2 regions of the Bacillus sp. PK6-16 genome follow, and region 2 is predicted to be linked to the other one. Evidence: a T-box and tRNA genes for the amino acid it is inferred to sense, from the RefSeq annotation. Region 2 holds a T-box; the other holds one or more tRNA genes.

Region 1 (3,421 bases), 2.2 Mb from region 2:
ACAGCTGAATATGCGATGATTCCACGTGCGACAGAACAACGTACAATTAGGGAGTCAAGCAAAGGGAAAGTAACAGGACGTACAATGGAAATCCAGCGCTTAATAGGACGAGCATTACGTGCGGTAGTTGATTTAGAAGCGCTTGGCGAGAGAACAGTTTGGATTGACTGTGATGTCATCCAAGCAGATGGTGGAACGAGAACAGCTTCTATTACAGGTGCATATGTAGCGATGGTATTAGCTTTCGAGAAATTATTACAAGCAGAAAAAGTATCTAAAATTCCAGTAAAAGATTATTTAGCAGCAACATCAGTAGGAATTGTTGAAGAGCAAGGTGTTGTTTTAGATTTAAACTATGCAGAAGATTCTAAAGCAGACGTTGATATGAATGTAATTATGACTGGAAAAGGTCAGTTCGTTGAAGTGCAAGGAACTGGAGAAGAAGCGACGTTTAGTAGAGCGCAGTTAAATGAATTACTTGATGCAGCAGAACAAGGCATTTTCCAACTGATTGATATGCAAAAAGAAGCGTTAGGTGACATCGTATCTCATATAGAGTAGAGGTGGAAAGTATGAAACAAGTTGTTGTAGCGACAAAAAATATGGGGAAAGTACGTGAATTTGCTGAGTTATTTGAGCGATTTGATTTAGAAGTGAAATCATTACACGATTTTCCTCATATTGAAGAAGTCGAAGAAACTGGTGAAACATTTGAAGAAAATGCGATCTTAAAAGCGGATAGTTTGAGTAGACAGTTGAATGCAATTGTAATTGCGGATGATTCAGGTCTTATTGTAGATGCGTTAAACGGGAAACCAGGCGTGTATTCAGCTCGTTTTGCTGGAGAGCCAAAAGATGATCAAGCGAATATTGATAAAGTTTTACAAGAATTAAATGAAATACCGTTTGATAAGCGTAAAGCTCGCTTCTACTGTGCATTAGCAGTAGCTTTCCCTGAAGGTGATAAAAAGCCTGTCATTGTAAACGGGACATGTGAAGGATTTATTTTAGAACAACGCCGCGGAGAAAATGGCTTTGGATACGATCCGATCTTTTATGTGGAAGAGTACAAAAAAGCAATGGCGGAATTAAGTTCAGATGAAAAAAATGCTATTAGTCACCGCGGACGTGCTCTTCGTAAGTTAGAAGAAAAAATCCCGGAATGGTTTTTAGGAGAATAAGGGAGAGAGAATGATGAAAGCTTTAATCGTAAGCGATAGTCATAGCTCTGTGAAGGAATTACAGCAGTTGAAAGAGAAGTGTGAAGGGAAAGTAGATATCATGATTCATTGCGGTGATTCAGAGCTAACATCTGCTCATGAAGAACTGCAAGGTTTCCATGTTGTAAAAGGAAACTGTGATTATGCTAACTTTCAAGATGAAATTGTAACTGATGTAGATGGAATTCGCTTCTTAGTTGTGCATGGACATCGCCATAATGTGAAAATGACATTACAAACGCTAGCGTACCATGCTGAAGAAGTGGGAGCGCAAGTTGCATGCTTCGGGCATTCTCACGTATTAGGTGCGGAATTAATCGAGGGCGTTTTATTTATTAATCCAGGCAGTATTTTATTACCACGTCAGCGTGTAGAAAAGACATTTGCTTTATTAGAAATGGATGAAAATCAAATGGAAGTTCGTTTTGAAACGTTAGACGGACAACTAGTTGAACAGGCAGTTTTTAAAAGAGGATAAGAAAATTTATCCTCTTTTAAAAAAGGTGTTGACTTTATGTGTGGTTATACATATAATAAATATTGTCGATAGGGCAACGGCGCTAACGAAGAAAAGAAAATAACATATGCGGGTGTAGTTTAGTGGTAAAACAAGAGCCTTCCAAGCTCTGGTCGAGAGTTCGATTCTCTTCACCCGCTCCATGTCCCAGTAGCTCAGCCGGATAGAGCATACGCCTTCTAAGCGTACGGTCGGGAGTTCGAATCTCTCCTGGGACGCTAAAAAAACCTTGTTATCAAAAGATAACAAGGTTTTTTGTTTGTCTAAAATTTGATGTTTGGGTTATAAGTGTAGTTCATGCTTAATATCTGCGAGTTTTCCTTTGATATTAAGCAGTTGCATATGTACTTTTTTCTTAAATAAAAAGAGCGCCATTTATGCGCCCTATTCATCTTATTTAATTTAAAGAATTAATAGGTTTATGATGGAACTCAAATCCATATCCAGATTCTCTTAATTGTTTACTTGCAATATTATAAAATTCTTTACCATTCTAGTACGGTTGAGCAGCAGTAATCGGAACTTATCCCCGGCAGTGTGTTACAATTAATAGAAGCGGAAAATGAGAATCTCCAATTGACTGGACCTGTGATTGGTTAGATGGTTTAAGAAGGTCGTATAAAAAAGGGAGATGGCGCAAAGATGGCGAGATCAAATGAGAATGATTTAACGGAGAAATTGGCAGAAGGCCACCGGAAATATGGTGATGGCAATTTTACAGTACAGAACATCGGTGATGAAACTAACCCGAATTGGACTGTCGTAAAAAATGTGAGGAAGGGATCGGCAGGCATTCGCGAAGGAGAAGATATATTAAGACTGCGATCAAAATATATAAAATAGTACGGAAATGGGCGGAGCGGGAGCTCGAATTTCTCCTGGTACGCTACAAAAACCTTGTTATCTTTTGATAACAAGGTTTTCTGTTTAGTTATTAATAAACTTCTCAAATACAAAACCATAATCTTTCACATTATATTGTTTCTTCGTATCAACAAGCCAGTTAAAGGCGATCTCGTTCATCTCTTTAAATTGCTCTGCTAAATTTACTTGTGCGTTTGAAATGCGGCTAAAGGCATTAGATGCCATATCTAAACTTTTATGTGCATATTGTAATGTAATATCGTTGTCGTATGAAATTTCTTCGATTTTAAGTAAAGCCTTATATAAATCTTTTAATTCTTCAATATGTTTTTTATGAACATCAATTGAGTAATGTTCATCGCCCATTTGAAGCTTAATTTCTACATCTAAATCAATCGTTCCTGCAGTTTCAAGTGCTACGTTTTTAATTTGATATTTACTATAACTAAAGCGGCGTAGTGTACGTTTTTTACTTGTTGCGCTTGTACCGTCTAAGTGAATTAACCCTTTGTTTGTGAAGCAATATTCATCTGATTTCGATTTAATTAGAAAGTAAATTTTCTCCCCATCTTCATGCATTACATAATCATCGGCATCGACCTTATCATAGTCTTTAGGTGTAATAACAGAACCTACATCGCTTAGTCCTAATACATCTGCGGCCATTTTTTTAAACATATATAATCCCCCTTGTAAATTAAATTCTTAATTGTACAAAAATATATTAACATGATTTTCATCCTTTGTTTTCTTGTAATACGAAAATATCTGAAGGTAAGTTGAGAAAAGTAATGAATAATTATTTTGATCCTAAATTATT
Region 2 (3,421 bases):
TAAAATACCAATAAGCATGCCTGTACAACGCGCACATAAAGGTATGTACTTTTGTAGTTTAAAAAAACTCCTATCTAATCTTCTATGACAAGGAATTTGTAAAATAAAAGTTCGAATCAATATGAATCACCCTCTCTAAAAAGATTTTAATTGATTTTGCAAAAAAAATATATATCCAATAAAAAAACAAACCAGGTTTATACTAGACCCAGTTTGTCAGTTTACTACTATGTTACATCTCCTCAGGTGCCCCCACCCCAAGTAAACGTAATCCTTCTTTTAATACAACCGTCACAGCATAAACCAATGCGAGTCTGCTGTCTTTTTCTTTGCTCTCTTCTAATATACGAACATTACCGTAATATTTATTGAATGATTGTGCTACATCTAATATATATTTCGAAATAATCGATGGCTCATTTTTATTGAAAGCCGCTTCAATTACTTGAGGGAATTTATTAAGTAATTTTACGACACTCCAGCTATGATCGTCTTTTAAAGCAAATGTACATGTTTCAAATTCTACACTTTCTTTTCTTAAAATAGAACAAGCACGTGCATGTGTGTACTGTACGTAAGGTCCTGTTTCTCCTTCAAATTTCAGCATATTTTCTAATGAGAATTCGATATTATGCATACGCTCATTTTTTAAATCGTGGAAGATGACTGCACCAACACCGACTTGCTTTGCTACTTCTTCTTTCTGTTTTAAGTTTGGATTTTTCTCTTCAATATTTTGTTTTGCAAGTTCGATTGCTTCTTCGAGTACTTCTTCAAGTAAAATAACTCTTCCTTTACGTGTCGACATTTTCTTACCATCTTTTAAAATGAAGCCAAACGGTACGTGTTCCATACCATCAACCCAAGTATAGCCAAGTTTTTTTAATACGGTGAAAAATTGATTGAAATGTAAGCTTTGTTCTGGACCAACAACATATAGCGCTTTATCAAACCCATAAGTGTTTTGACGATATAAAGCTGCCGTTAAGTCACGCGTTGCATAAATCGTCGCACCATCTGATTTTCTAATTAAACAAGGCGGCATTCCTTCTTCTTCTAAATTAACGACTAATGCACCTTCTGATTGTTCAAGCAACTCATGTTCTTCTAAAATCCCAATAAAATCTTCCATTAAATTATTATAAAATGCTTCTCCCTGAAAATTAGTAAATTCTACGCCGAGAAGTTCATAAATGCGAGAAAATTCTTTAAGGGACTCATGACGAAACCAATTCCAAAGTTCTACCGCTTCTTCATCACCTTCTTCTAGTTTCTTAAACCAAGCACGTCCTTCTTCTTCTAGTTCTTCGTCGTCTTTTACCTCTTCATGGAATTGGACATATAACTTAAATAGCTCACGTATTGGATCTTCTTTAACTACTGCTTCATTTCCCCATTTTTTATAAGCCGTAATTAACTTTCCAAACTGTGTTCCCCAATCTCCTATATAATTAATCCCTACAACTTCATAGCCACATTTTTCAGCGATATGTTTCAGCGAATTTCCTATCATTGTAGAACGTAAATGCCCCATCGAAAAAGGTTTCGCGATATTAGGAGAGGAATAATCAATTACTACTGTTTTTTCACAGCCAAAGTGGTTTTGACCGAACTCTTCTTTCTCCGCTAAAACTGTTTTTAATACTGCATCACTTACAGTTTCACGATTGAAAAATACATTTACATAAGGACCAACGGCTTCTACTTTCGTAAAAAACGGATCATTGAATTTCTCAGCAACTTCCTTTGCGATAAGAGCTGGTGCTTTTTTATATTGCTTCGCTAATGAAAAGCATGGGAACGCTGCATCTCCAAATTCATCTTGTTTCGGTGTTTCAATTAAATCTAAAATTTGTTTTTGCGTTAATTCATTCGTGAAAATATTAGATAAACTTTCCGCAAACTGCATTTTATAATCCATGATACAACCTCCTTATTTTTTAAAACACAAAAAACTCGTCTCTAAAAAAGAGACGAGTTTTAACCCGTGGTACCACCCTTGTTGTTCGTTACGAACCACTTTCCCGTTTATAACGAGGACAGGGGGCCTCGGCTTTCTCTACTATTCGTTCAAGAAGCATCTCCGAAGTGCGCTTCATCTTTTTCTTCCGTACTAGGCTCACACCATCCCTAGCTCGCTTTCCTTCTAAAAAAGACTACTCTCTTCATCACAGACAGTATATTTAATTAATTATTGCTTATTATACATCTTTTCAAACAATTAGCAAGGGTCAATTACACCAAAGTGAAACTTAGCACTTTTTCTTTTGTATACATAAAAATTGTGTTTTTCAAATCTAGAACTACGAAAATGATCTTTTAAAACGACACGTTTTCTCGCCACTCGTTTTGCCTCCGCAATTGTTTCGTCAGTAATATCATGATACAAAGCGAAGTGTTTTAATCCTTTAATTCCATCGGATTCTATGACAGTTTCTTCAAACATCGGATCAAGGTAAACGACATCGTAACTATTGTCTTCACATTGCGCTAAAAATGAAAAATGCTCCGTTTGCTTTACTTGGATTCTTTGCATTGCTTCATCAATTTCAGAAACAGATGAAGACCATGTTTTCAAACCATTTTCCATAATATAAGCCATATACTCATTGCCTTCAAGTCCTGTTACTTTTCCGCTTTCCCCAACAACATAACTAGCTACAATACTATCTGATGCCATCCCGAGCGTACAATCTAACACTGTCATTCCGCTCTCTAATTTAGCAGCTTGTACAAACGGATCGTGTTCTCCACGCATTAACCTTTTCACACGAAACATCGCTGAGTTTGGATGAAAGAAAAACGATTCTTCCGTACCTTTTGGATAAATAGCTAATCGGTTCTTCCCTACGACAAGCACATCTTGTTCATACTGCTCATGTAGCTTATGTACTGGTATGTCATTACGTTTAACGAAAGAAGCATTTAATTCTGCCGCTACCTCGTTTGCATAATCTGTCATTTCTTTGTTCGTTCTTCCTGCTGTTGTTACGATCATTGTTTCACCTCTATATAAAGAAAAGAGGGAGATTTACTCTCCCCCTTCTTTAGCAATTCTTTTCGAAAGCTTGTTCTAAGTTCGTAATAATTTCGTCCATAGTTGCACCTTCAATTTCATGACGGTGAATGAAGTGAACAACTTCTTTTCCTTTTAATAATGCCATAGATGGTGAAGATGGAGGAATTTCTCCGAAGTATTCACGCATTTTTGCAGTAGCATCTTTATCTTGACCTGCGAATACAGTTACAAGATGATCAGGTTGTTTTTCAGCACGAACAACCGCTTGACCTGCTGATGGACGTGCTAAACCAGCTGCACAACCACAAACAGAGTTTACAACTACTAAAGTTGTACCTGATGTATTTTCCATAAATTCTGTTACAGCTTCTTCTGTAGTTAACTCTTCAAACCCAGAACGCA

What was found. A T-box is a leader RNA that pairs with one kind of tRNA and senses whether it is charged. The one in region 2 lies ahead of argS (arginine--tRNA ligase), so its partner is inferred to be a tRNA-Arg.
Region 1: it encodes a tRNA-Arg, which carries the amino acid that the T-box ahead of argS (arginine--tRNA ligase) is inferred to sense. The anticodon was not compared.

The regions. Positions count from the first base shown of each region.
Region 1 is NZ_CP096511.1:976,820-980,240, forward strand. Features, by position in the region: gene rph (ribonuclease PH) at 1-561, shown strand, start outside; gene M1D66_RS05035 (XTP/dITP diphosphatase) at 573-1,181, shown strand; gene M1D66_RS05040 (metallophosphoesterase) at 1,195-1,698, shown strand; tRNA gene M1D66_RS05045 (tRNA-Gly) at 1,807-1,880, shown strand; tRNA gene M1D66_RS05050 (tRNA-Arg) at 1,882-1,955, shown strand; partial or broken gene M1D66_RS05055 (DUF6572 domain-containing protein) at 2,135-2,227, opposite strand; gene M1D66_RS05060 (hypothetical protein) at 2,380-2,580, shown strand; gene M1D66_RS05065 (PH domain-containing protein) at 2,665-3,279, opposite strand.
Region 2 is NZ_CP096511.1:3,209,960-3,213,380, forward strand. Features, by position in the region: gene M1D66_RS16345 (DUF2085 domain-containing protein) at 1-120, opposite strand, end outside; gene argS (arginine--tRNA ligase) at 233-1,921, opposite strand; T-box leader at 1,967-2,181, opposite strand; gene M1D66_RS16355 (class I SAM-dependent methyltransferase) at 2,222-2,998, opposite strand; gene M1D66_RS16360 (BrxA/BrxB family bacilliredoxin) at 3,048-3,421, opposite strand, start outside.